2 regions of the Streptomyces sp. NPDC127177 genome follow, and region 2 is predicted to be linked to the other one. Evidence: riboswitches for the same ligand, from Rfam matches in the RefSeq annotation. Region 2 holds a riboswitch; the other holds the start of a gene.

What was found. Region 2 has a riboswitch for thiamine pyrophosphate ahead of thiO (glycine oxidase ThiO). Riboswitches for the same ligand answer to the same signal wherever they lie in the genome.
Region 1: linked by a shared signal. The riboswitch ahead of ACFVJX_RS14885 (thiamine ABC transporter substrate binding subunit) and the one ahead of thiO (glycine oxidase ThiO) in region 2 are both predicted to bind thiamine pyrophosphate.

The regions. Positions count from the first base shown of each region.
Region 1 covers NZ_JBHXUW010000020.1:46,147-49,972, reverse strand. The annotation lists gene ACFVJX_RS14895 (phosphatidate cytidylyltransferase) at 1-761, shown strand, start outside; gene rlmN (23S rRNA (adenine(2503)-C(2))-methyltransferase RlmN) at 866-1,972, shown strand; TPP riboswitch at 2,014-2,130, shown strand; gene ACFVJX_RS14885 (thiamine ABC transporter substrate binding subunit) at 2,212-3,315, shown strand; gene ACFVJX_RS14880 (ABC transporter permease) at 3,402-3,826, shown strand, end outside.
Region 2 covers NZ_JBHXUW010000006.1:35,208-39,033, forward strand. The annotation lists gene thiS (sulfur carrier protein ThiS) at 1-189, opposite strand, end outside; gene thiO (glycine oxidase ThiO) at 186-1,364, opposite strand; TPP riboswitch at 1,362-1,474, opposite strand; gene ACFVJX_RS06380 (NAD(P)/FAD-dependent oxidoreductase) at 1,578-2,843, shown strand; gene ACFVJX_RS06385 (Rv2175c family DNA-binding protein) at 2,921-3,286, shown strand; gene thiE (thiamine phosphate synthase) at 3,404-3,826, shown strand, end outside.

The sequences.
Region 1 (3,826 bases), on a different contig from region 2:
CCGTCGTCGTCGCCTCGCTCTTCATCGTCAAGGCCGTCTTCGTCGGTGTGGTCGTGGTCGCCGTCGTCGTCGGTCTCTGGGAGCTCACCTCCCGGCTGGAGGAGCGCAAGGGGATCAAGGCCCCGCTGATCCCTCTCGCCGTCGGCGGTGCGGCCATGGTCGTCGCCGGTTACGCGCGAGGGGCCGAGGGCGCCTGGGCCGCCATGGCGCTGACCGCCCTCGCGGTGCTGGTCTGGCGGATGACCGAACCGCCGGAGGGCTACCTCAAGGACGTCACGGCCGGGGTGTTCGCCGCGTTCTACGTCCCCTTCCTGGCCACCTTCGTCGCCATGCTGCTGAGGGCGGACGACGGGCCGCAGCGGGTCCTGACGTTCCTGCTGCTGACCGTGGTCAGTGACACCGGCGCGTACGCCGTCGGCTGGCGGTTCGGCAAGCACAAGCTCGCCCCGAGGATCAGCCCCGGAAAGACCCGCGAGGGCCTCTTCGGAGCCGTCACCTTCGCCATGGTGGCCGGAGCCCTGTGCATGCAGTTCCTGATCGACGGCGGCTCCTGGTGGCAGGGCCTGCTGCTCGGCCTCGTGGTCGCGGCCAGCGCCACCCTCGGTGACCTGGGCGAGTCCATGATCAAGCGGGATCTCGGGATCAAGGACATGGGCACGCTGCTCCCCGGGCACGGCGGGATCATGGACCGGCTGGACTCCCTGCTGCCGACCGCCCCGGTGGTCTGGCTGCTGATGGTGATTTTCGTCGGCTCCAGCTGACCTACCGCTGAGTCACCCATTCTGACCTGCGATTTTATGAGTGAGGGTCCGTTGTCCACAGGGCGGCGGGCCCTCACTGTTCTGTCTGCGACACTGGAAGAACCATGCCTAAGCCCGGAGAACTCACTTTTGTCGCGCCCCGCGGAGCCAAGAAGCCGCCGCGGCACCTCGCCGACCTCACGCCCGCCGAGCGCAAGGAAGCCGTCGCCGCGACCGGCGAGAAGCCCTTCCGCGCGCAGCAGCTCTCGCAGCACTACTTCGCGCGGTACGCGCACGACCCGTCGGAGTGGACCAACATCCCCGCCGCGTCGCGGGACAAGCTCGCCGAGGCGCTGTTCCCCGAGCTGATGTCCGTGATCCGCCACATCAGCTGTGACGACGACACCACCCGCAAGACGCTGTGGAAGCTGCACGACGGGACGCTGGTCGAGTCCGTCCTGATGCGCTACCCCGAGCGGGTCACGATGTGCATCTCCTCGCAGGCGGGCTGCGGGATGAACTGCCCGTTCTGCGCCACCGGGCAGGCCGGCCTCGACCGCAACCTCTCGACCGCGGAGATCGTCCACCAGATCGTGGACGGCATGCGGGCGTTGCGCGACGGCGAGGTCCCGGGAGGCCCGGCGCGGCTCTCCAACATCGTCTTCATGGGCATGGGCGAGCCGCTCGCCAACTACAACCGCGTGGTCGGGGCGATCCGCCGGCTGACCGACCCCGAGCCCGACGGGCTGGGGCTGTCGCAGCGCGGGATCACCGTCTCCACAGTCGGCCTGGTGCCGGCGATGCTGCGGTTCGCCGACGAGGGCTTCAAGTGCCGTCTCGCCGTGTCGCTGCACGCCCCCGACGACGAGCTGCGCGACACCCTCGTACCGGTCAACACCCGGTGGAAGGTGCGCGAGGTGCTGGACGCCGCGTGGGAGTACGCGGAGAAGTCCGGACGCCGCATCTCCATCGAGTACGCGCTGATCCGCGACATCAACGACCAGGCCTGGCGCGGCGACCGGCTGGGCCGGCTCCTCAAGGGCAAGCGGGTGCACGTCAACCTGATCCCGCTGAACCCCACGCCCGGCTCGAAGTGGACCGCCTCGAGGCCCGAGGACGAGAAGGCCTTCGTCGAGGCCATCGCCGCCCACGGGGTGCCGGTGACCGTGCGGGACACCCGCGGTCAGGAGATCGACGGGGCCTGCGGGCAGCTGGCGGCATCCGAGCGCTGAGGCCGAAAACGGCCGTGTAGCCTGGGGCTCGAATCAACTTCATATTCCGACAGGGGAGCGCCACAGCGCTGAGAGTGCGGCACCGAGGACAGGTTGGCCGCAGACCCTCTGAACCTCGCCCGGGTCATTCCGGGTAGGAAGTTCGGACCTTACTCAAGCTGTTGCGCCCTGCCCGCTTCCGGTTCTCCACCGGCGCGGGCAGGGCCGCGTCTCTTCCTGGTCATCCCAGGAGGAATCACATGAGCACCACCAAGAAGATCGCGGTGACGGCCGTCGCCGCCGCGCTCGGAGCCACGGCGCTCGCCGGATGCGGAAGCTCCGACGACTCGGCGTCCGGCTCCGGACCCTCCGGGGGTTCCGGCTCCAAGACCGTCACACTCGTCAGCCACGACTCCTTCAACGCCTCCAAGGGCGTACTGAAGGAGTTCACCCGGGAGACCGGCTACACCGTCAAGGTGCTGAAGAGCGGAGACGCGGGCGCCGCCCTCAACCAGGAGATCCTGACCAAGGGCTCGCCCCGGGGCGATGTGTTCTTCGGCGTCGACAACACCCTCCTCTCGCGCGCCCTCGACAACGGTCTCTTCACGCCGTACGCGGCCAAGGGGCTCGGCCAGGTCGCGGACGACGTCCAGCTGGACGCGGCGAAGCACCGGGTCACCCCGGTCGACACCGGCGACATCTGCGTCAACTACGACAAGAAGTACTTCGCCGACAAGAAGCTCGCGCCGCCGAAGTCCTTCGACGACCTGGCGAAGCCCGCGTACAAGGACCTCCTCGTCACCGAGAACGCCGCGACCTCATCGCCCGGCCTCGGCTTCCTCCTCGGGACCGTCGCCACGTACGGCAAGGACGGCTACCAGGACTACTGGAAGAAGCTGAAGAACAACGGCGTCAAGGTCGTCGACGGCTGGGAGCAGGCGTACAACGAGGAGTTCTCCGGCTCCGCGGGCGGCAGGAAGGCCAAGGCCGACCGGCCGCTCGTCGTCAGCTACGCCTCCAGCCCGCCCGTCGAGGTGCTGTACGCGGACCCGAAGCCGAAGACCGCCCCGACCGGGGTCGCCACCGGGACGTGCTTCCGCCAGATCGAGTTCGCCGGTCTGCTGGACGGTGCCAAGAACGAGGCGGGCGGCAAGGCCCTGCTGGACTTCCTGATCGGCAAGAAGTTCCAGGAGGACATGCCGCTCAACATGTTCGTCAGCCCGGTGACCAAGGGGGCGAAGGTGCCGGACCTCTTCACGAAGTTCGGCGCCACCGTCGGCAAACCGACGACCGTCGCACCGGACACGATCGCCAAGAACCGTGAGCAGTGGGTCCAGTCATGGTCCTCGCTCGTAGTGAAGTAGCGAAGCCTCCCGTACGCGGACCGGGCGCGGGCGGGAAGGGCGCGCGCGCCCGGGCGCGGCGCGGGAGCGCGGTGCGGCTCGGCCTGATGGCCGTGCCCGTCGCCTTCTTCGCGCTGTTCTTCGCCTACCCCGTCGTCGCGATCGTCGGACGCGGACTCAAGGCCGACGGCGTCTGGCAGTTCGGTCGGTTCGGCGAGGTGCTGACCCGGCCGGACATCCTGGACGTCCTCTGGTTCACCCTCTGGCAGGCGCTCGCCTCGACCGCGCTGACCCTGCTGATCGCCCTGCCGGGCGCCTACGTGTTCGCCCGGTTCGACTTCCCGGGCAAGCAGTTGCTGCGGGCGGTCGTCACCGTGCCGTTCGTCCTGCCGACCGTCGTCGTGGGCACCGCGTTCCTCGCGTTGCTCGGCCGCGGCGGCCTCCTCGACGACCTGTGGGGCGTACGGCTCGACACCACCGTGTGGGCGATCCTGCTGGCCCACGTCTTCTTCAACTACGCCGTCGTCGTACG
Region 2 (3,826 bases):
GACGCGGTCGCCCTCGGCGAGCTCCGCGGCCGACCACCGGCCACGCGGGACGACGGTCTCGTTCAGCGCGGCCGCGACCCCCGAGGGGGCCCGGGTCAGGGTCGCGACGAGGGCGTCCAGGGTGGTGCCCGCGGCGACGGCGACGACCTCGCCGTTCACGGACACGGAGAGGGAGACGGGCGCGGTCATGCGGGCTGCTCCTGACGTACGGGTGCGGCGGCCGGGAAACGGCCGGGGGAGAAGGGGCGGGCCACCTCGGGCAGCTCGCCGTCGGCCAGCAGCTGCGCCATGGCGTCACCGGTGACGGGCGTGAGCAGCACCCCGTTGCGGTGGTGACCGGTGGCGAGGTGGAGGCCGGGCAGCGCGGTGCGGCCGAGCAGCGGCGCGTTGTCGGGAGAGGCGGGGCGCAGACCGGCCCGGGTCTCGGTGAGCGGCAGCTCGGTGATGCCGGGCACCAGCTCGTGGGCGTCGCGCAGCAGCTCGTACACACCGCCCGCCGTGACGGTGGTGTCCCAGCCCATCTCCTCGCTGGTGGCGCCGATGACCAGCTCGCCGTTCTCGCGCGGCACGAGATAGACGTGGCTGCCCCGGACCACGGCCCGCACGGTGCGGCTGAGGAAGGGGGCGTACGCGGTGGGCACGGTCAGCCGGAGCACCTGGCCCTTGACGGGGCGGACGGGCGGCACGACGTGGTCCGGCACCCCCGCGAGCCGGCCGCTGAGGCTCCCGGCGGCGAGCACCACCTGATCGGCCCGGGCCTCCGTACCGTCGTCCAGTACGGCCCCGGCAGCCCGGTCCTGCACCACCGAGAGCCGCTCGGCCCGCCGGCGGTGGAGGACGACCCCGGCCCGCTCGCACGCCGTCAGCAGCGCGGTCGCAAGCCGGCGCGGATCGACCTGGTGGTCGCCGTCGACCCGCAGACCCCCGCGTACGCCCGGCGCGAGCATCGGCTCCAGCCGGCGGCAGTCCCGCCCGGTGAGCCACTCCGACTCCAGCCCCGACCGGCGCTGGAGCTCGTGCAGTTCCCGCAGATGGGCGCGGTCGTCGGCGTCCAGCGCGACGGCCAGGGTGCCGCAGGCGCGGAAGCCGATGTCCTGTCCGCTCGCCGCCTCCAGCTCGGCCGCGAACGCAGGATAGAGCGCGGCGGAGGCGACGTTGAGCCCCAGCAGCATCTCTTCGCCGTAGTGCAGTTCGGTGACGGCGGCCAGCATGCCGGCCGCGACGCGGGCGGCCCCGCCACCGGGATCGGGGTCGACGACAGCGGCGCTCAGACCGCGCTGCGCGGCCCGCCAGGCTGTCACGAGCCCGATGATCCCGCCCCCGATGACGAGGACGTCGGACCCGCTCGTACGGTGTGTACGCATGGGCGTCCAGCCCCTCCCTTCGCCGGCATGACCCGGATCAGGTTCGTACGGTCGGAGGCCGCCCAGCCTCCCTCTCAGCCCGGTTCGTCCGGGCTCCCGCGAGTGTTTTACCTGGGCCACCCTAGACCCCGGCCCCGGGGCCGGGTGAAGCGAGCCGCCCGCACGGCCCGGAACCCCTTTCCTGACGGGCCGTCAGTTGATTAGGGTGGTCGGGTGAACGAGCAGCAGCGGGCAGAGCGGCCGGAACGGCAGTCGGAGCGGGCGGGGCGCGGGGTGGTCGTCGCCGGCGCGGGCATGGCGGGGGTGCAGACGGCGGTGGCCCTGCGCGAGCAGGGATTCACCGGCGCCGTCACCCTGATCGGCGCCGAACCCCACCAGCCCTACGACCGCCCCCCGCTGTCCAAGGCGGTCCTGCTCGGCAAGGCCGAGGAATCCGCCTTCGACATCGACTTCGAGGCGCTCGGCATCGAACTGCGCCTGGGCTGCGAGGTCACCGGCGTCCGCGGCGGCGACCACGAACTGGACACATCCGAGGGGCCCGTCCCCTACGACGCCCTGGTCATCGCCACCGGCGCCGAACCCGTCGTGCTGCCCGGCTCCGAAGGCGTGCCCGGCGTCCATCTGCTGCGCACCCTCGACGACGCGGCCCGGCTGCGCCCGGTCCTGGAGGCCCGGCACGCCGTCGTGGTCGTCGGCGCGGGCTGGATCGGCGCCGAGTTCGCGACCGCGGCCCGCGCCGCCGGCTGCGAGGTCACCGTCGTCGAGGCCGCCGACCGGCCCCTCGCGGGTGCGCTCCCCGCCGAGGTCGCGGCCCCGATGGCCGCCTGGTACGCGGAGAGCGGCGCCGAACTCCTCACCGGGGCCCGGGTGGCCCGCATCGAGTCCGGCCGTGTGGTCCTCGCGGACGGCCGCACCGTCCCGGCCGACGCGGTCGTCGTCGGGATCGGCGCCCGCCCCGCCACCGGCTGGCTGGCCGGCTCCGGCGTCGCGCTCGGCCCCGACGGATCGGTGACCGCCGACACGGCCCTGCGCACCTCGCTGCCCGATGTGTACGCCGTCGGCGACTGCGCGTCGTTCCCCTCCGCCCGCTACGGGGCGCGTCTGCTGGTCCACCACTGGGACAACGCACTGCAGGGGCCGCGCACCGCCGCCGCCCACATCATCGGATCGGCCGGCGGGGGCGGGGCACGGCCGCCGGCCTACGACCCCGTGCCGTACTTCTGGTCCGAGCAGTTCGGCCGGTTCGTGCAGTACGCGGGCCACCACGCAGGCGCGGACACCCTGCTGCGGCGCGGCGACCCGGCCGGCCCCGCCTGGTCGGTGTGCTGGCTGCGGGACGGCGCCCTGGTCGCGGTCCTCGCCGTCGGCCGGCCGCGCGATCTGATCCAGGGCCGCAAGCTCATCGAAGCGGGCACCCGGCTCGATCCCGGGCGGGTCGCCGACGCGTCCGTGCCGCTGAAGTCGGCGGCCCCGCAGTAGGCGCGCGGACGGGTGGCGGGACCCTGAAGGGCTGAGTCCGGGTATCGGCTGTCAGTCCGGGATGGCAGGCTTGTCCTGTGACCGAGATTGACGCAAAGATCGATGCTCTCGTCCCTGCCTGGCTCCACCTCCCCGACATCGCCGAATTGTTCGATGTCGAGGTGACGCGTGTACGGCAGCTGGTCAAGGAGGGCCAGCTCATCGCCGTACGGCGTGGTGAGAACCGGGCACTCCAGGTGCCTGCCGCTTTCATCGACGGAAACAAGGTGGTCAAGGGCCTCTCGGGGACCCTGACGCTCCTGAGGGACGACGGCTACTCCGACGAGGAGATGCTGGAATGGCTCTTCACTCCCGACCCGAGCCTGCCGGGTACGCCCGCGCAGGCGCTGAGTGAGAATCGTGGCACGGAGGTGAAGCGCCGCGCCCAGGCGCTCGCCGTCTGACCGACAGCCGTACAGGGGATGCGGGCCGCACGGCGCGGCCCGCATCCCCTCCGCACCACCGCCTGCCCCATCGCACCGCCTACCGACGTCATCGTTTTCCCCGGGGGGAACCGCACCATGTCCACGCCTCGCGCGCTGCTGTCCGACGCCCGGCTCTACCTGTGCACGGACGCCCGCAGGCGCCAGGGAGACCTTCCCGAATTCGTCGACGCCGTCCTCTCCGGCGGGGTGGACGTCATCCAGCTCCGCGACAAGGGCATGGAGGCGGCCGAGGAGCTCGAACACCTCGCGGTCCTCGCCGACGCGTGCAGGCGCCACGGCAAGCTCCTCGCGGTCAACGACCGGGCGGACGTGGCCCACGCCATCGGCTCGGACGTGCTGCACCTGGGCCAGGGAGACCTGCCGGTGCCGGCCGCCCGCGCGATCATCGGCCAGGACGTGGTCATCGGCCGTTCCACCCACGCCGAGTCCGAGGTCGACGCGGCCGTCGCCGAGGCCGGCGTGGACTACTTCTGCACCGGCCCCTGCTGGCCCACCCCG